Regions from separate parts of the Pseudomonas sp. ADAK2 TE3594 genome, predicted to be linked through region 3. Evidence: predicted binding sites of a transcription regulator. Region 3 holds the regulator's gene; each other region holds the start of a gene.

Region 1 (4,729 bases), 5.6 Mb from region 3:
TCCAGCTTCCAGCCCAGCGCATCCAGGGCGTCACAGCCATCCTGAATCAACACGTGTGCAGCATTGGCGAAATGCTCCAGGTCGTGACCTTCGGCGTCCTTGATGCACAGGCAGGTAATGCTGTTGAGCAGATTGCGCGCGGCTTTGATTCGGTGAGTGGCGGTTTCGAGGAGATCCGAGACTTTGGCTTCGGTATCTATGTACAGCGTCGGGCCGACGCTGAAATTGCCTTGCAGAGGGTGGTACTGGGTCATGTTTATATCTCATCTGATAAGTGAAACTCCCACCCTTTCGCGGCTAAACGAATTGGGTGGTAGCTGTACGCGGGTTAGCCGACCGGACAGATGAACCCGGCACACCCGAAGGTGTCCCACGCACAGCCACCATAGACATGCAGATGCCAGGCAGCAAAAAGCGCCACGATTATACGGGCGCTTGTGCATCATCTGTTACGACCGGCTAAAGTCGATCACCGAAACGTCGGCGACGGGCGAACTATAGGCGAGCAACCTAGGGAAGTAAAACCCGGCCAATACGCCTCAGAACGGTCCTACGCCAATCTCGGAAGCAAGCCATGTTCTTTATTTTTGCTGCTGGCAGCGTCAGTCCCGTGCCCGGTGAATAGAGACAAAAAAGCCGCGATCATTCGCGGCTTTTTCGTGGGTCACTGCTTGGGCGACTCACCCGGTTTCGGCGCCGGGTTGTCGAACAGATTCAAACGCTCGCGAAGCTCATGCGCCGGCAGCGGTTCCTTATCCGCCGGCAAGGCATTCGGATCGGCTGGCGGCGTGGGCACTTCGCCCGGGCCGCCCTGCCCTTGCGTCGGCACTGGCGCAGGTTCGGCACCTTGCGAACCTTCGATGGCCCGCTGGGCTTTCTTGGTCAGCACGATGATGTCGATGCGGCGGTTGACCGGGTTGAACGGGTTCTCCCGGTCGAACAGCGCCGACGAGGCATAACCCACGACTCGCGCTACTTGAGAGTCCGGATAGCTGCCAGCGATCAATGCACGACGAGCCGCGTTGGCGCGGTTGGCCGAGAGTTCCCAGTTGCCGAAGTCGCCGGTGCCCGAGTACGGCTTGGCATCGGTGTGGCCGCTGATACTGATCTTGTTCGGCACCGCTTTGATGGTGTCGGCCATGGCCAGCAGGATGTCTTCGAAATACGGCTTCAGACGCGCACTGCCGGAGTCGAACATCGGGCGGTTTTCGGCGTCCACAATCTGGATGCGCAAACCGTCCTGGGTAATCTCGAAGAGGATCTGGTCCTTGAACTTCTGCAACTGCGGGTTTTCTTCGACCTTGTTCTGCAACTCTTGCAGCAGCAGTTCCAGACGCTCCTTCTCGACCAGCTCGGCCATGCCTTCGACCTGCTCGGAGTCGACAGTCACCTTGTCCGGCTGAGGCTGGGACTTCACCTCAGGGTTGAGGGTTCTCTCCGGTGCCAGGGTCGGCGAGCCGCCCAGATCGATGATGTACGGCGTACCGCTTTCGGAAAAACCGACCGGGTCCTTGAAGTAACCGGCGATGGCAATCTTCTGCTCCGGTGTTGCCGTGGACAACAGCCACAACACCAGGAAGAACGCCATCATCGCCGTCGCGAAGTCCGCGAAGGCGATTTTCCAGGAGCCCCCGTGATGCCCGCCCGCGTACTTTTTGACGCGCTTGATGATTATCGGCTGGTTATTTTCCATGACTTAGCGACCGCGAACCGCTTGTTCCAGCTCAGCGAAGCTAGGACGGTGCGCCGGGTACAGAACCTTGCGACCGAATTCCACTGCCAGCGATGGCGGCATGCCAGAAGCCGAAGCCACCAGCGAGGCCTTGATGGCTTCGTAGACGTTCAGTTCTTCCTTGGCATCGTGGGCCAGGGCATGGGCCAGCGGACCAAAGAAACCGTAGGCCGCGAGAATACCGAAGAAGGTCCCCACCAGTGCCGCACCTACGTGCACACCGATCATTTTCTGGTCGCTTTCACCCAGGGAGGCCATGGTCACCACGATACCCAATACTGCCGCGACAATACCGAAACCGGGCATGGCGTCGGCGATGCCATTCACCGCGTGGGAAGGGTGATCCAGGTCTTCCTTAAGGCTGGTCAGCTCCATGTCGAACAGGCCTTCAAGCTCATGGGGAGCCATGTTGCCGGAGGACATGATGCGCAGGTAATCGCAGATGTACGCGGTCATGCGGTCATCTTTCAGGACTGCCGGGTACTTGGCGAAGATCGGGCTCGCGGCGGCATCTTCGATGTCGCCTTCGATCGCCATCATGCCTTCGCGGCGGCTCTTGTTGAGGATCTCGTAAATCAGACCCAGCACTTCCAGATAGAAAGTGTGATTGAAACGCGAGCTGAACATTCCCAAGGCTTTCTTGAGAACGTGCTTGACCATATGACCTGGGTTGGCCTGCAGGAATGCACCGAGGGCCGCACCACCGATAATCATCACCTCGAAAGGCTGAATAAGGGCGGCAATCTTGCCGTGGGAGAGCACGTATCCGCCGAGTACGCTCGCGAATACGACGATGATGCCGAGAATTTTAGCCATAGGTAGGAGAGCACTTACTGAGTCGGGTTCAAGGTCATATTCGGAAGTTAAAAAATCTCTTCTTCTCCTTATCGGCAAAACTGCGCCAGACTATAGCCAGTTCAATCGAAAAGCTAAATTAGCCCGCGCAGGGATAGGTAATGCAGACAATGATCGCGTGCAACCATGGCTAACGAAACGAACGTCCCAACACCAAAACCAACCACGCTCGAAGGCTGGGTCAAGCTTCTCGATGGCGTACGCCTGCCGGTTCCGCAAGCCAGTCACGACCAAGTCTGCAAAGCCATCCGCGACAACCGCAGCTCGCTGCGAGACATCGCCGAACTGATGCAGGACAGCCCGGCCCTGGCCTTGAGCGTGATTCGCGAAGCTAATCGCCATACCCATGGCAGCATGACCGAGCCTGCTGAAAATCTTGAAGTGGCGATCAATCGGCTCGGTTTGAAACGCACCGAAGAATTGCTCGAGCGCCTGCCCGCCGAACCCCAATCGCAGCTCCCTGTCGCCTTGCGCCAGCTTCAGTTGATCAGCCAGCACGCCACCCAACAGGCCAATGGTTTTTTTGCCGGTCGCCTGGCGCGGTTGTGGCAGGACATCCACTGGGGCAGCCTGCTGTTTCTTTCGCCACTGTGGCCCATGGCGTTGACCCATCCGCAGTTGCTTGAAGAATGGGAGCTGCGGATCATCCATAAAGGCGAGTCGGCACGCAAAGTCGAAAAGCAATTGTTCGGCGTGCGCCTGCTGGAAATCTGTCTGGCGCTGGTGGATGTCTGGCGTTTGCCGATCTGGGTGCAGCAGGGTTATCGGCTACTGCTCAACGAACAACGCGAACTGGTGAAAGTCCTGCGCATCGCGCGTGACAACGATCACCCGCTACGCCAACAGAATCGTCTCGATGACGACCCGACGCTACGGCGTTGGCTCAATCAGCCCGCCAATACCGTGCTGCTGGCCAATGGTCTGGCGTTGTCGGCACAACAGGGCTGGGACAGTCCTCACTGTGAACGCTGGCAGTACCTGGCCAGCCTTTACCTGCAAATGCCGATGGATGAAGTGCAACAACAATTGCACCAACAGGCCGCTAACAGTGCGCGCCAACACGCCATGCCGGACCTCTGGCACCCGGCCGAAGCGCTGATCTGGCCGTCGGGCATCAACCGTGTTCACGGCGGTTTGCTGCCGGCCCCGGCACCCACCGCTGAAGACCTGGCGAAGTGGCGTAAACAATGCGCCGAATTGCTGGTGGAGCCGAGCCCTTTTACCAATGCCATGCACTTGACCAGCTCGGCCCGAGACGCCCTGGTGGCGTGTGGCATGCGGCGGGTGATGATCCTGATGGCCGACCGCACGCACGCTAATCTGCGCGCGCACCAGACCGCCGGGCTGCCCAAGGAAGTGGCCGGCCTGAACCTGCCGGTCAGCCAAAGCACCGTACTGCAACGCCTGCTCGCGCAACAGGCCCAGGTGCGCCTGACGCCGGCCAACAACGCACAATTCTCGGCCCTGCTGCCGGCCAGCCTGCGTAAACAGTTCAGCGGTGAACACTTGCTGCTGCGCTCCCTGACCAACAACGGTCGGGTGATCATGATCGTGGTGGCGGATCAGGGCGGCGGGCCGTTCTCGGAAATCACCGTGCAAGCGTTCGGCAAAACCGCGCAGTGCATCGAAAAAGCCCTGCACAGCTTTAGCCACCGCTAGGACCACCACCGGGCCTGTTATCAGTTATTTCCCGTGCCGAAATAACTGATAACAGGCCCTCATGACGCTGCGCTACAATCCTCCCCTTTGTGCTCTGGAGACCTCACATGTCTGACTTCTCTGGCTTGGCGCTGGTGATCGAGCCGAGCGACCTGCTCCCGCGTCTCGACTCCCGCGAACTGATTCTGGTGGACCTGACCAGCAGCGCCCGCTATGCCGCAGGGCATATCCCCGGGGCACGCTTTGTCGATCCAAAACGTACTCAACTGGGTCAGGCGCCTGCGCCAGGCCTGCTGCCGACCCAAGCTGCGCTTGAAGCATTGTTCGGCGAGCTGGGACACAACCCCGATGCGGTCTACGTCGTCTATGACGACGAAGGCGGCGGTTGGGCCGGGCGCTTTATCTGGCTGCTGGATGTCATCGGCCACAGCAAGTATCACTATATCGATGGCGGCCTGCCGGCCTGGCTGGCAGAAGGCTTGC
Region 2 (4,729 bases), 250 kb from region 3:
CCTTGTACAGCGCGCGATTTTTGACGAAGGCGCGCAACGCCAGCAGCAATAGCGCAGCAAAGGCGAAGCCGATCAGCGGCGACAGCAGCAACGCGTAACCGACTTTGGTCGCCTGAGCCCAATCCACGCCACTGGTGCCGTCACGGCCGTGCATCAGGGCATTGGCCACGCCGACACCAATGATCGAGCCGATCAGGGTGTGCGACGAAGACGCCGGCAAACCCAACCACCAGGTGCCGAGGTTCCACAGGATCGCGGCGATCAACAGCGCGAAGATCATTGCAAAACCGGCGGAGGAACCGACTTGCAGAATCAGCTCCACCGGCAGCAAGGCGATGATGCCGAACGCCACCGCGCCGCTCGACAGCAAGACCCCCAGGAAGTTGAAGAACCCGGACCAGGCCACGGCGAAATTCGGCGGCAGGGAGTTGGTGTAGATCACCGTCGCCACGGCGTTGGCGGTGTCGTGAAAGCCGTTGACGAACTCAAAGCCCAAGGCAATCAGCAGCGCGACACCCAACAGCAGAAACGGCGTCCAGGTGGTGACCACCGTGCCGAGTTCGCTCATGTCGTGCATCAGGCTGTAGGCGGTGAATAACAGCCCACTGCCCAGCACCGCAAAGAACATCACGATAGTGAGCAGGCCGGGTTTTTTATCGAGCTGCGGCTTGGCGCTGCTGGCGGGAGCCTGGGCAGCGCTGGTGAAGGAAGGCGTAGCCATGCCGGATAATCCTGAGCAGAGAAGGAGTATCGGTCATGATCGTTGCTAAATATTACAGAGAGGCTGCGCTGGGTCAGTGTTTGGTTTTTTTTGCGATGCCGACGATCACACAATCCCCATAGGAGCGAGGCTTGCCCGCGAAGGCGTCTTCACATTCAACGATGATTTTGACTGTTAGATCGCCTTCGCGGGCAAGCCTCGCTCCTACAGGGACGGGGATGGTGGGGATGGTCGTGATCAATAATCCTGCCGCTTGCGAAACGCCCAGCGCCCGGCAATCAGGGTAAACGTCGCGACCAGCGCCACCAGGATCCAGAACCCCTCCGGATCACCGGAAAGCGGCACGCCGCCGACGTTCATGCCGAAGAAGCCGGCGATGATGTTGATTGGCAGCGCCAGCACCGTGACCACGGTCAGGGTGAACAGCGTGCGGTTGCTCTGTTCGTTGAGGTTGGCGGCGATTTCTTCCTGCAACAGCTTGATCCGTTCACCGAGGGCCGTGAGGTCGTTAATGATCAGCGCAAACTCCTCGGTGGACTTGCGCAGCTCCTTGACGTCCTCCTTCTGCAACCATTGCGGCGGGCGATTGAGCAAGCGCAGCAACGAGCCCGGCTCCAGCGCCAGCAAGCGTTGCAGGCGCACCAGCACGCGCCGATTGGCGCCCAGTTCGGCGCGGTTGGTCGACAGGCGCGAAGACAGCAACTCATCTTCGATCTGATCGACACTGAGGCTGGTCTTGCGCACGATCTGCGTCAGCACTTCACCCTGATCGCGCAACAAATGCACCAGCAACTCCAGCGGTGAGCGAAAGCATTCACCGGCCTTCACCGAAGAGCGCAGCTTGTCCACCGAGTGCAGCGGTTGCAACCGCGCACTGACGATCAGCCGACTGCGGGCACAGACCCACAGCGTCGAGACATCCGAGGAGACCATGCTGCTGAGGTTGAACACCACGTCGTTGACCACCGCCAGCAACGCCGAATCGACGTGTTCGATACGCGTCGAGCGGGAGCCTTCGTGCAGCGCTTCGAAAAACTCATCGGGCAATGCCAGATGGCTTTTCATCCAGCGCTCGCACGCGGCATGGGCCAGGTTCAGGTGCAGCCAGAGGAACTCATCACTGTCGTCCGGTTGTTGCAGGCAGTGCAGCGCCTTGGCCGAGTCGATCTCCCGGCCGCGCTCGCCGGGGCGAAAACTGAAACCGTAAAGCAGGCCGAACAGGTCGGAATCGCGATGGCGTTGGTCAATGCTGTGGTTCATGAGGTCTCGCTGTGAGGAGGCGCCTGTCGCAGGTTTCACAGGTTCACTTGAGCCCCATCATCGCAACGTATTTTGAAGGTTTTGTGACAGTTGAATGGCGCCGGAAATCCGTCTCCTACCGATGGTCGGAGAGCGCTCAAGAAAGGCTCTGGCACGCCGATGACGCTGATGTAGATCTTTCGATTCTGGTGGTGAACCAGCGTCGCTGACAGGGATGTCCAGACATCTGCATGCCACTTGGGCGTGCCTTATCCCTGTCATGAGATATCACTCGATGTTTTTGCAAAAATCCCTGAGAGCGCAAATCCTCGCCCTGTTGAGCGGCAGCCTGTTGGCGATGTTGCTGATCGCTTTGGCTTGCTTTCACTTCCTGTCCAATGGCGTTCAGAACTACGCGAACCTGATTGAAGGTCCGTTGCACACCTCGCAATTGATCGATGAGGCCAACCTGCAATTCAAGGTGCAGGTTCAGGAGTGGAAGAACGTTCTGCTGCGCGGCAAGGAACCTGCGAACCTGGACAAATACTGGAAGCAGTTCGAGGACGGTCAGCGCGACGTGCAGGGCATCCTCGGTGAACTGGCCGGGCAAAAGGGCATCGAGCCGCAACTCAAGACCCGCATCGAACGCCTGCGTGAAGAGCATCGTGCATTAGGCGCGGCCTATCAGAAGGGCCGTGATGCCTACGTGGCGGCCGGTGCCGACCCAGCGGCCGGCGACAATGCGGTCAAAGGCGTGGACCGTGCCGCCAGCGAACAGATGAATGAACTGGTCAGCGAACTGCGCAAGCAGAGCATCGAGCAATCGAAGCAGATCAGCGCCAGCGCCGATCAGACGGTGTTGCTGGGGCTCATGGTGATGCTGGTGTCGGGTCTGCTGATTGGCTTGTTGAGTCTGTGGCTGGTCAACCGCAACCTGGTGGAGCCGATCCGCAAGCTGATCGACTATGTGGCACAACTCAGCCAAGGGCGCTTCGCCGAGCGCGTGGCCAGCACCCGTCAGGATGAGTTGGGCAACCTGGCCAGGGCCGCCAACACCTTGCGCGATTTCCTCGCCGAAACCTTCAGTCGTTTGCAGCGCAGTGCGACGGACCTGGACAGCGCCAGCGGCGAGCTGAATTCGATTGCCGGCCTCATGGCCAGCGGCACCAACGAGCAGTTCACCCGCACCGATCAGGTGGCCACGGCGATGAACGAAATGTCCGCCACCGCGCAAGAAGTAGCGCGCCACGCAGCCGACGCGGCACGTGCGGCCGATGATGCCGACCAGTCCGCCCAGCAGGGCGAAAAAGTCATGCAGGGCACCATTCACACCATCACCCAAATGCGCGGCGAAATCGCCAACACCGCCACGGTCATCCGTCGCCTGGAAGCCGACAGCGGACGCATCGGTAAAGTGCTGGAAGTGATTCGCGGCATCGCCGAACAGACCAACCTGCTGGCGCTCAACGCCGCAATCGAAGCGGCCCGTGCCGGTGAAGCCGGGCGTGGTTTTGCGGTGGTCGCCGATGAGGTGCGCAGCCTGGCCCAGCGCACGGCGGCGTCGATCATCGAGATCAACCAGATCATTCAAACCGTGCAAACCGGTGCGGTGGACGCGGCCCAGGCTATCGAAAGCGGTCAGTCGCGCAGCGAAGAAAGCGTCGAGCAAGTGACCCAGGCCGGCGCCATGCTCGAGCGCATCACCCATGCCGTGGAAGCCATTCGCGACATGAACCGCCAGATCGCCACCGCCGCCGAAGAACAGACGTCAGTGGCCGAAGACATTTCGCGCAACCTCACCGAAATCACCAGCATCGCCAGTACCAACCTGGACAACGTGCAGCGCACCGAAGCGGCCAGCCACAATCTGCATGGCTTGTCGGGGCAGTTGAATGAAGTGACGGCGCGGTTGAGCGCCTAGTGAAATGGGCTGTGTATCGGTTCGGTTACCGAATCGGTACACAGTCACTCTCAAGTTCGTGCCGCGCCCGTCGATGACGGATTTACCCAAACTCCACATTGGATAAATCCCATGGTCAGCATCAGCTCCGTTTCGATCAATCAGACCCTGTCGACCTCTTCAAGCAAAGTCGCGATCAACGACAGCACCGAAGACACTTCAGTCGCAGCGACGGCTGAGGCGTCCAGCGATACCACCAAGGTTGCCGCTGGCGGTGCACCCGAGTCGAGCGACAGCAGTTCCAGCAGCGAATCCGATACGGTGAAACAACTGCGCAAGCAGCTCGCCGAGCTGCAAAAGCAATTGCAGGAACAACAGCAACAACTGCAAGCAGCCCAGGCCAAGCAAGACAGCGCCGAAGCCAAAGCAGCGAACGTTGCGGCGGCTCAGTCGCAGGTTGTGGCCACTTCAGCTTCGTTGCAGACGGTGACGGCGGCGTTGTTGCAGGCGTTGCAGGACGAGGGCGGCAGTACGTCGGGTTCGGTGGTCAGCACCACCGCTTAAGTCGGTGAGGGCAAGCTGAAGGTGAACGTCGTACCCTGTTGCTCGGTCGATAGCACCTGCAGTTTCCCGCCATGGGACTGCGCAATCTGACTGGCAATGTACAACCCCAACCCGAGGCCGACCTGCGGTGTTCCGCCGGCTGGTTTCGAGTAGGGCAGGAACAGATGCGGCAGCGCATCTTCGGCAATCAGCCCCTGGTTTTTTACGCTCAACACAAAGTGTCCTTCCTTGACCTGCGCACTGACCTCGACCGGGCCGTCGGGAGTTCCGTGGACAACGGCGTTCGCCACCAGATTGGATAGCAA
Region 3 (4,729 bases):
GCGTTTCGAGCTCAACAGCCTGCGTGAACTGATGGAAGTGCAACTTGGCTCGCTGGCCTGGAATCAGCTGCAAGGCAGTCGTCCGGCCCAGGCCAACCTCTGGCGTCGCTTGCAACGCATCGGCCTGTCCGGCCCGTTGTCGCGCGATCTGCTGGCGCTGATTACCGACATCGAAGAACCCCGTCAGGCCTGGCGCATGTTGCTCGCGCATCTGGCGCGGATGATCACCACCCCGGAAGTCGAGCCACTGGAAGAGGGCGGCGTGATTGCCATGGTCGGCCCGGCTGGCATGGGCAAGACCACCACGCTGGCCAAGCTGGCGGCTCGTTACGTGCTCAAGTACGGCGCGCAGAACATCGCGCTGGTGAGCATGGACAGCTATCGCATCGGCGCTCAGGAGCAGCTCAAGACCCTCGGCCGGATCCTCAACGTGTCGGTCACCCACGTCGATCCGGGCCAATCCTTGGTGCAGGCACTGGAGCCTTTGCTGCGCAAACGCGTGGTGCTGATCGATACCGCCGGCTTGCAGGCCAGCGATCCGGCACTGCGTATGCAGCTCGAAAGCCTGGCCGGACGCGGCATCAAATCAAAAAATTATCTGGTCTTGGCAACCACCAGCCAGAAACAGGTTCTAACTGCCGCTTATCACAGTTACAAACGTTGCGGCCTTGCCGGCTGCATCCTGACTAAACTGGATGAAACGGCAAGCTTGGGCGAGGTGTTGAGCCTGGCCATTAGTCATGAATTGCCGGTGGCTTACCTGACCGATGGCCCGCGGATTCCGGATGATTTGCATCTGCCGCGTCGTCATCAGTTGGTCAGCCGTGCCGTTAGCGTGCAAATGCAGGAAGAACCCAGCGAAGAAGCCATGGCTGATATGTTCGCTGACCTTTACCACAGTCCGACCAAGCGGGTTGGCTGAGGTATTTAATGAACGGTTTTTGTACCTACATCGATGGTCTGCCATGCATTGTTCAGTTGGTGAACGCGCAGCCAGTAATGTGGCCTCCGTCTAAGTAAGACAAGGTAAAGAAAATAACATGGGCAGCATGCATCCCGTACAGGTGATCGCGGTGACCGGCGGCAAAGGTGGCGTCGGGAAGACTAACGTGTCAGTGAACTTGTCCCTGGCTCTAGCTGAGCTCGGCCGGCGCGTCATGCTGCTGGATGCCGATCTGGGGCTGGCGAACGTTGACGTCCTGCTGGGGCTGACACCCAAACGTACCCTGGCCGACGTGATCGAAGGCCGCTGTGAGCTGCGCGATGTGCTGTTGCAAGGGCCCGGCGGTATTCGCATCGTCCCGGCCGCATCCGGCACCCAGAGCATGGTTCATCTGAGCCCGGCCCAGCATGCCGGCCTGATCCAGGCCTTCAGCGATATCGGCGACAACCTCGACGTATTGGTGATCGACACCGCTGCGGGCATTGGTGACTCGGTGGTCAGTTTCGTCCGCGCAGCGCAAGAAGTCTTGCTGGTGGTGTGCGACGAGCCGACCTCGATCACCGACGCCTACGCGCTGATCAAACTGCTGAACCGCGACTACGGCATGAACCGTTTCCGTGTCTTGGCCAACATGGCGCAGAGCCCGCAGGAAGGCCGCAACCTGTTCGCCAAGTTGACCAAGGTCACGGATCGTTTCCTCGACGTCGCCTTGCAATATGTCGGTGCGGTGCCTTACGACGAAAGCGTGCGCAAGGCCGTGCAGAAGCAGCGTGCCGTCTACGAAGCCTTTCCGCGTTCCAAGTGCGCCCTGGCGTTCAAGGCCATTGCGCAGAAGGTCGATACCTGGCCACTGCCGGCCAACCCACGCGGGCACCTGGAGTTTTTCGTCGAGCGCCTCGTGCAACAAGCGGCAGGACCCGTCCTATGACAGCCAGTGGCTACAACCTCTACAAGAAGTCGGCACGTGACGCGCAGTACGAGCTGATCGAGCGTTACGCGCCACTGGTCAAACGCATTGCCTACCACTTGCTGGCGCGTTTGCCGGCCAGTGTCCAGGTCGAAGACCTGATCCAGGCCGGGATGATCGGCCTGCTTGAAGTATCAACCAAATATGACGCCAGCAAAGGCGCGAGTTTCGAGACGTACGCGGGCATACGAATCCGCGGCGCGATGCTCGATGAAGTGCGCAAGGGGGACTGGGCACCACGTTCGGTTCACCGCAATACCCGCATGGTCAGCGACGCGATTCGCTCGATTGAAGCTAAAACCGGCCGTGACGCTAAAGATCATGAGGTTGCGGCCGAACTCCAATTGAGTCTCGACGATTATTACGGGATTTTGAACGACACCCTCGGCAGCCGGTTATTCAGTTTCGACGATCTGTTACAGGACGGCGAACACGAAGGGCTGCATGAGGATGGCGCCAGTGCTCATCTCGAGCCGTCACGCGATCTGGAAGATGAACGCTTCCAGGCGGCGCTGGCGGACGCGATTGCCAATTTGCCGGAGCGTGAGCGACTGGTGTTGGCGCTGTACTACGACGAAGAGTTGAATCTCAAGGAAATCGGTGAGGTCCTGGGGGTCAGCGAATCGCGGGTCAGCCAGTTACACAGCCAGTGCGCGGCCCGTTTGCGGGGGCGTTTGGGGGAGTGGCGAGCGCGCTGAAGGCAGTGTGGGGACACTGCGAATGGAGCTGGTGTGGTGTTGAACTGCGCCGGTCTCGATCTGTTGTGCTCCAGACAGTCATTGAGTGCTTTGCCGGATTGATTGAAATGGCGCGTCCAGGTGCTGGGCGCGTTTAAGACTGCTTGGAGGTCGAATTGGACAAGAACATGAAAATCCTCATCGTTGATGACTTCTCAACGATGCGGCGGATCATAAAAAACCTGTTGCGTGACCTTGGGTTCACCAACACGGTCGAGGCTGACGATGGCACCACTGCCATTCCGGTTCTCAACAGTGGGAGCATCGACTTTCTGGTAACGGACTGGAACATGCCTGGCATGACCGGTATCGATCTGCTGCGTCACGTGCGCGCCGATGAAAAGCTCAAGCACCTGCCGGTGCTGATGGTGACCGCTGAAGCCAAGCGCGAGCAAATCATCGAAGCGGCCCAGGCCGGTGTAAATGGCTATGTGGTCAAACCCTTCACGGCCCAGGCGTTGAAAGAAAAAATCGAGAAGATTTTCGAACGCATCGGTTGATGGACTGCGCCACGGGGGAGCTATGGAGCATAAAGAATCTTCAATGGGCGATTTTGAATCGACCCTGAAAAAACACGCGGTCGAACTGGTCGAGAGCCTTGAAAAAGGCAGGTTTGGCGATGCGGTGCAATTGATCCATGAGCTCAATCAGACCCGTGACCGCGGCCTGTATCAGGAGGTAGGCAAGCTCACCCGCGAGCTGCATAGCGCGATCGTCAATTTCCAGATTGACCCGCACATGCCGCAAGCCGAGGAAGTGTCTCAGATCACGGATGCCACCGAGCGCTTGGGGTATGTGGTCAAGCTGACCGAGGCCGCGGCGAACCGCACCATGGACCTGGTGGAAAACGCCACGCCGCTGATCAACAGCCTGAGCGACGAAGCTCAGGCGCTGAGCACGGATTGGGGACGGTTCATGCGTCGCGAAGTCGGGGCTGAAGAGTTCCGCGAACTGGCCCGGCGCGTCGACGGTTTCCTGACACGCAGCAGCGAAGATAACCGCGTCGTGTCGAGCAACCTCAACGACATTCTCCTGGCCCAGGATTACCAGGACCTCACCGGTCAGGTGATCAAGCGCGTGACCCAGTTGGTCACCGAAGTTGAAAGCAATCTGCTCAAGCTCGTGCTCATGGCCAGTCAGGTCGACCGCTTTGCGGGTATCGAACATGACCGTGATGCGATGCTGGCTGAAAAAGATCCGCAAAAACATCTCTCTCAGGGTGAAGGTCCGCAGATTCATGCCGATAAAAGAGAAGACGTTGTGTCCGGTCAGGACGATGTGGACGATTTGTTATCCAGCCTAGGATTTTAGAGTTTTAGCATTTTAGGTTTTTTAGGTTTTTAGACCTCAGGAGCACCCCCTTAATGAGCTTCGGCGCCGATGAAGAGATCCTTCAGGATTTCCTGGTTGAGGCCGGCGAGATTCTAGAGCAACTGTCCGAACAGCTGGTCGAGCTTGAAAGCCGACCGGATGATGCGGATTTGCTCAATGCAATTTTTCGCGGTTTTCACACTGTAAAAGGGGGCGCCGGCTTCCTCCAGCTCAACGAACTGGTGGAGTGCTGTCACATCGCCGAGAACGTGTTCGACATCCTGCGCAAGGGTGAACGACGCGTCGACTCGGAGCTGATGGACGTGGTTCTCGAAGCACTGGACGCGGTGAACAGCATGTTCAGCGAAGTCCGCGAACGCAGCCCGATCACGGCTGCCACTCCAGAATTGCTTGCAGCGTTGGCCCGTCTGGCCGAGCCGCAAACCGCCGATGAGTCGGCACCGGTCGCCGAGGTGGTGGAAGAACCTGCCGCTGAAGAATCGGGCGACATCACGGATAACGAATTTGAACAACTGCTGGACTCGCTGAACGCCGTCAAGGCTCAAGCCGAGGCTCCAGCGGCTGCGCCAGTGCCGACCAGCGATGCCTCGGCCAGCGATGAAATCACCGATGCCGAGTTCGAGTCGTTGCTCGATCAACTGCACGGCAAAGGCCAGTTCGCCGTCGATGCAGTAGTCGCGGCGCCCGCCGCACCGGCTGCCCCGAAAGCGGCAGGCGACAGCTCCGATATTACCGACGACGAGTTCGAAG
Region 4 (4,729 bases), 4.0 Mb from region 3:
GGCGAAGAAGCGTCTGGAAAAGCTGCAGGAAGAAATCGTTCGTCACGAGCGTGAGTACTCGGACCTCGAAGAAATCTGGAACTCGGAAAAAGCCGAAGTCCAGGGTTCGGCACAGATCCAGCAGAAAATCGAACAGTCCCGTCAGGAACTGGAAGCCGCGCGCCGTAAGGGCGACCTGAATCGCATGGCCGAGTTGCAATACGGGGTGATCCCGGACTTGGAGCGCAGCCTGCAAATGGTCGATCAGCACGGCAAAAGCGAAAACCAGTTGCTGCGCAGCAAGGTGACCGAAGAAGAGATCGCCGAAGTTGTGTCGAAGTGGACCGGCATCCCCGTGGCGAAAATGCTCGAGGGCGAGCGCGAAAAACTGATGAAGATGGAAAGCCTGTTGCACCAGCGTGTGATCGGTCAGGACGAAGCGGTGATCGCTGTCTCCAACGCGGTGCGGCGTTCCCGCGCCGGGTTGTCCGACCCGAATCGCCCGAGCGGTTCGTTCATGTTCCTCGGCCCGACCGGCGTCGGCAAAACCGAGCTGTGCAAGGCGCTGGCCGAGTTCCTGTTCGATACCGAAGAGGCGATGGTGCGGATCGACATGTCCGAGTTCATGGAGAAACATTCCGTGGCTCGACTGATCGGTGCGCCACCGGGCTACGTGGGCTATGAAGAGGGCGGTTACCTGACCGAGGCGGTGCGTCGCAAGCCTTATTCGGTGATCCTCCTGGACGAGGTCGAGAAGGCCCACCCGGACGTGTTCAACATTTTGCTGCAAGTGCTTGAAGATGGCCGTTTGACCGATAGCCATGGCCGCACGGTGGATTTCAAGAATACTGTGATCGTCATGACCTCCAACCTTGGCTCAGTGCAGATCCAGGAGCTGGTAGGGGATCGCGAAGCGCAGCGCGCGGCAGTGATGGATGCGATTTCCACGCACTTCCGGCCGGAGTTCATCAACCGGGTCGACGAAGTGGTGATTTTCGAGCCGTTGGCTCGGGATCAGATCGCCGGTATTACCGAGATCCAGTTGGGTCGCCTGCGTAGCCGCCTGACCGAGCGCGAGCTGAAGCTTGAGCTGAGTCCGGAAGCGATGGATAAGCTGATCGCTGTCGGTTACGACCCGGTGTACGGCGCACGACCGCTCAAACGGGCGATCCAGCGCTGGATCGAGAACCCGCTGGCACAGCTGATTCTGTCGGGTCGATTCATGCCCGGCGATACCGCCAAAGGTGTCGTGGAGAACGACGAAATCGTTTTCGTCTGACGCTCGGCGGCAGTGCAGTAAAAGGAGGCCTCGCATTGCGAGGCCTTTTTTTCGCCAGGCTGTTGAACTCAAAGGAAAAGGCTTGTAAAGTGCGCCCCGCAGTAAGTCACCCCGAGGGGTTTCTGCTCCCCAAGCAGGAATCTGAAATAAGTTGCAAATCATTAACTTGAAAGCAATTTAGGGGGTTGACAGAGGTGCTTAAGATTGTAGAATAGCGCGCCTCAGACACACGAACGCAGCGATGCGAACGGGTCGAAGAGGTGAAGCAAGCTTCACAGTTGTAAATTGAAATATGTAGTTCCGTGATAGCTCAGTCGGTAGAGCAAATGACTGTTAATCATTGGGTCCCAGGTTCGAGTCCTGGTCACGGAGCCAATTTCAAACCGGGGTATAGCGCAGTCCGGTAGCGCGCCTGCTTTGGGAGCAGGATGTCAGGAGTTCGAATCCCCTTACCCCGACCATTTTTGGGTCGTTAGCTCAGTTGGTAGAGCAGTTGGCTTTTAACCAATTGGTCGTAGGTTCGAATCCCACACGACCCACCATTTTTGAAACCAGTTAACGCTGGGATCAGATCTTAAGATCAGACGCCAAAAGCTCTGTTCGCAGAAGGCGCCTTTCAAAGGTGCCTTTTTTTTACCGGGGTATAGCGCAGTCCGGTAGCGCGCCTGCTTTGGGAGCAGGATGTCAGGAGTTCGAATCCCCTTACCCCGACCATATTAAAAATCCTCGTATCGAAAGATACGGGGATTTTTTTTGTCTTCGATTTTTTGTCTTCGAGAAATAACACTTCAGTCATCGTACAACTTGCCGATAACGAGGCGACGGGGTACTGCCGAAACAACGCCCCTTATCCAAGCCACTACAAGAAAAGGGCGTTCGTTATGGTGCTTCGACAGTTGAATATCGCTCCTCGGGCAGCCTTGGGGTTTGCCCTGATCGCCGTATTGGTCGCTTTGCTCGGGATTTTTGCCCTGGGGCAGATGTCGAGTATTCGCGACAGCGAGGTGGCGGTGGAGAAACAATGGTTGCCGAGCATTCGCGGCGGTGACGAGATCCGCGAAATCATGCTGCGCATCCGTACCATTTCCCTGCGCATGGCCCTGGATCAGGATCCGAAAAACATCCCTGTCTACCGCGGCCAGATGGACACTCGCGACAAAGAGTTGAGCGAGAAGATTGCGGCGTATGACAGGCTGGTCAACACAGTCGAAGGCAAAGCCTTGTATGACCAGTTCAAAACCACCTTCGCGGCTTATCGTTCCGGTATTGCTCAATCGTTCTCCCTGGCCGAACAGGGACGCCGCGACGAATTGACCAAACTGCTGCTGATCGACATGAAAACCGTGGTCGATGGCTCGGGTAAACAGCTAAATGACCTGGCGGATCTGTTCGCCAAACAAGTCGCCGCCGAGAGCGAGAAATCTGCAGAGCATTACGAAACATCGAGGATGATCGTCAGCCTGTTTATCGCCTTGGCGGGATTGGCCACCGTCGGTCTGGCCATGCTGCTGACCCGCAGCATCGTCAAACCTTTGAGCGACGCGTTGCATACCGCAGAAAACGTGGCGCGAGGCGATCTGACTCGCCCCATCGAAACCCATGGCAACGATGAAGTGAGCCGCTTGCTCAAGGCGTTGGCGACCATGCAACACAACCTGCGTGAAACCTTGCAGGGCATCAGCGGTTCGGCGGCGCAACTGGCGACGGCGGCCGATGAATTGAACGCGGTCACCCTCGACAGCACGCAGAACCTGCAACAGCAGAACAACGAGATTGAGCAAGCCGCGACGGCCGTTACCGAAATGACCACTGCGGTGGAGGAGGTCGCGCGCAACGCGGTGTCTACTTCCGACGCCACACGCCAATCCAGTGAATCGGCGCACGTTGGTCAAGCGCGGGTCAGCGAAACCGTCAGTGCCATCAGCGCTCTCGCCAGCGATGTGCAAACGACGGGCGGGTTGGTGCAATCGCTGGCCAACCAGTCGCAGGACATTGGCAAGGTGCTGGATGTGATTCGGGCCATTGCTGAACAGACCAACTTGCTGGCCCTCAACGCTGCCATCGAAGCGGCGCGCGCTGGTGAAAGCGGTCGAGGTTTCGCTGTAGTCGCCGACGAAGTGCGGGCTCTGGCTTACCGCACGCAGCAATCGACCCAGGAAATCGAGCAAATGGTTCAGGGCATGCGCACCGGTTCAACACAGGCGCTGGACTCCATGCACGCCAGTTCCTCGCGCGCGGCCAGTACATTGGCCTTGGCGGAGCGAGCGGGCGAGGCGTTGCAGACCATTACTGAGTCGGTCCACCAGATTCACGAGCGCAATCTGGTGATTGCCAGCGCCGCCGAAGAGCAGGCACAAGTGGCGCGTGAGGTCGATCGCAATCTGGTGAACATTCGCGATTTGTCGGTGCGCTCCGCCGCCGGCGCCGATCAGACCAGCGCCTCAAGTCATGAGCTTTCACAGCTGGCCAATTCATTGCGAACCATGGTGCAGCGCTTCCAGGTGTAAATCCGCCAGACGAAAAAACCGCGCTTCCCGAAGGTAAAGCGCGGTTTGGTTCTCGCAAGCTTAGGCGCCGTCTTGGTCTTTCAAGTGCTCAAACAGGCCTTTTGGCATTTTCTTGCCATTGGCTTCGAAGTTGGCTTTTACGTTGTCGTAAGCCTCTTGCTCGTCGATGAAGCCGTCATGGTTGGTGTCGATCTTGTCAAAATTGGACTTCGGCGCGACTTTCAGGAATTCGGCACGGGATACTTTGCCGTCGCTATCCGAATCGGTTTTCGCCATCGAGGCATCGCCGCACTTGCCTTCGCCACATTTGCCTTCGGGCGTTTTCACGACCTGTTCCGCCGAGGCCAGCAGGTAGCCTTGAGTCAGCGGCTGCGAAGCGAAGACAGAACCGGACAACATCATGCCTCCGGCCAGGACGGCGCCGAGCAGGCCAACGGTGTTTTTGTTGAGAGTACGGGACATTACAAATCTCCTGGGTTGCACGACACAACCGCTCGATAAAGGACGCCACGTGAGTGTGGCGATGACCGACGCAGGCAGTGCCTTGCTCGGGTGTGGCCATTTAGCGGGCGTGGTGTATCGCTACTGTGTCGCGCAAGGGGGGGCTTTGTAAGCGAAGGGGATGAAACGGCGGGGAGATACAGTGAGACACACAAGTGTTCGCAGGTTCGACCGAGGCGCCTGCATCGCGGGCAAGCCACGCTCCCACAAGATCGTTATTGGTCGCACATTTTGTGTACGACACAGATCCACTGTAGGAGCGAGGCTTGCCCGCGAAGAGGCCCTAAGTAACTCCGAAAATCTTAATGCAGCTTCAGCCGCGGTTCAGTCCCGCGCCCAATCTTGCTACCGAGCATCAACATCGCCGTACGGAACGCGCCATACAACGCCATCTGGTGCATGCGATACAGCGACACGTAAAACATCCGCGCCAGCCAGCCCTCGAGCATCACGCTGCCGGTCA

Evidence for each region. The regulator FliA, encoded in region 3, starts transcription of late flagellar genes. The targets are predictions, from matches to a motif close to CTAAAGTTTNNNNNNNNNNNGCCGNTAA.
Region 1: motA (flagellar motor stator protein MotA) is a predicted target of FliA. The motif match lies at 2,617-2,644, and genes of this name have one in related genera.
Region 2: AB7M22_RS03395 (methyl-accepting chemotaxis protein) is a predicted target of FliA. The motif match lies at 2,117-2,144, and genes of this name have one in related genera.
Region 4: AB7M22_RS22560 (methyl-accepting chemotaxis protein) is a predicted target of FliA. The motif match lies at 2,045-2,072, and genes of this name have one in related genera.

Annotation. Positions count from the first base shown of each region.
Region 1 is NZ_JBRJGV010000001.1:6,595,764-6,600,492, reverse strand. Features, by position in the region: gene AB7M22_RS29650 (hypothetical protein) at 1-254, opposite strand, end outside; gene motB (flagellar motor protein MotB) at 665-1,693, opposite strand; gene motA (flagellar motor stator protein MotA) at 1,697-2,548, opposite strand; gene AB7M22_RS29635 (HDOD domain-containing protein) at 2,714-4,246, shown strand; gene AB7M22_RS29630 (rhodanese-like domain-containing protein) at 4,354-4,729, shown strand, end outside.
Region 2 is NZ_JBRJGV010000001.1:751,170-755,898, forward strand. Features, by position in the region: gene AB7M22_RS03385 (inorganic phosphate transporter) at 1-721, opposite strand, end outside; gene AB7M22_RS03390 (transporter) at 959-1,981, opposite strand; gene AB7M22_RS03395 (methyl-accepting chemotaxis protein) at 2,256-3,881, shown strand; gene AB7M22_RS03400 (hypothetical protein) at 3,993-4,424, shown strand; gene AB7M22_RS03405 (GAF domain-containing sensor histidine kinase) at 4,421-4,729, opposite strand, start outside.
Region 3 is NZ_JBRJGV010000001.1:999,128-1,003,856, forward strand. Features, by position in the region: gene flhF (flagellar biosynthesis protein FlhF) at 1-922, shown strand, start outside; gene fleN (flagellar synthesis regulator FleN) at 1,041-1,871, shown strand; gene fliA (RNA polymerase sigma factor FliA) at 1,868-2,608, shown strand; gene AB7M22_RS04470 (chemotaxis response regulator CheY) at 2,776-3,147, shown strand; gene AB7M22_RS04475 (protein phosphatase CheZ) at 3,170-3,958, shown strand; gene AB7M22_RS04480 (chemotaxis protein CheA) at 4,012-4,729, shown strand, end outside.
Region 4 is NZ_JBRJGV010000001.1:5,042,608-5,047,336, reverse strand. Features, by position in the region: gene clpB (ATP-dependent chaperone ClpB) at 1-1,258, shown strand, start outside; tRNA gene AB7M22_RS22580 (tRNA-Asn) at 1,558-1,633, shown strand; tRNA gene AB7M22_RS22575 (tRNA-Pro) at 1,643-1,719, shown strand; tRNA gene AB7M22_RS22570 (tRNA-Lys) at 1,725-1,800, shown strand; tRNA gene AB7M22_RS22565 (tRNA-Pro) at 1,896-1,972, shown strand; gene AB7M22_RS22560 (methyl-accepting chemotaxis protein) at 2,140-3,765, shown strand; gene AB7M22_RS22555 (HvfA family oxazolone/thioamide-modified RiPP metallophore) at 3,826-4,227, opposite strand; gene AB7M22_RS22550 (NAD(P)/FAD-dependent oxidoreductase) at 4,569-4,729, opposite strand, start outside.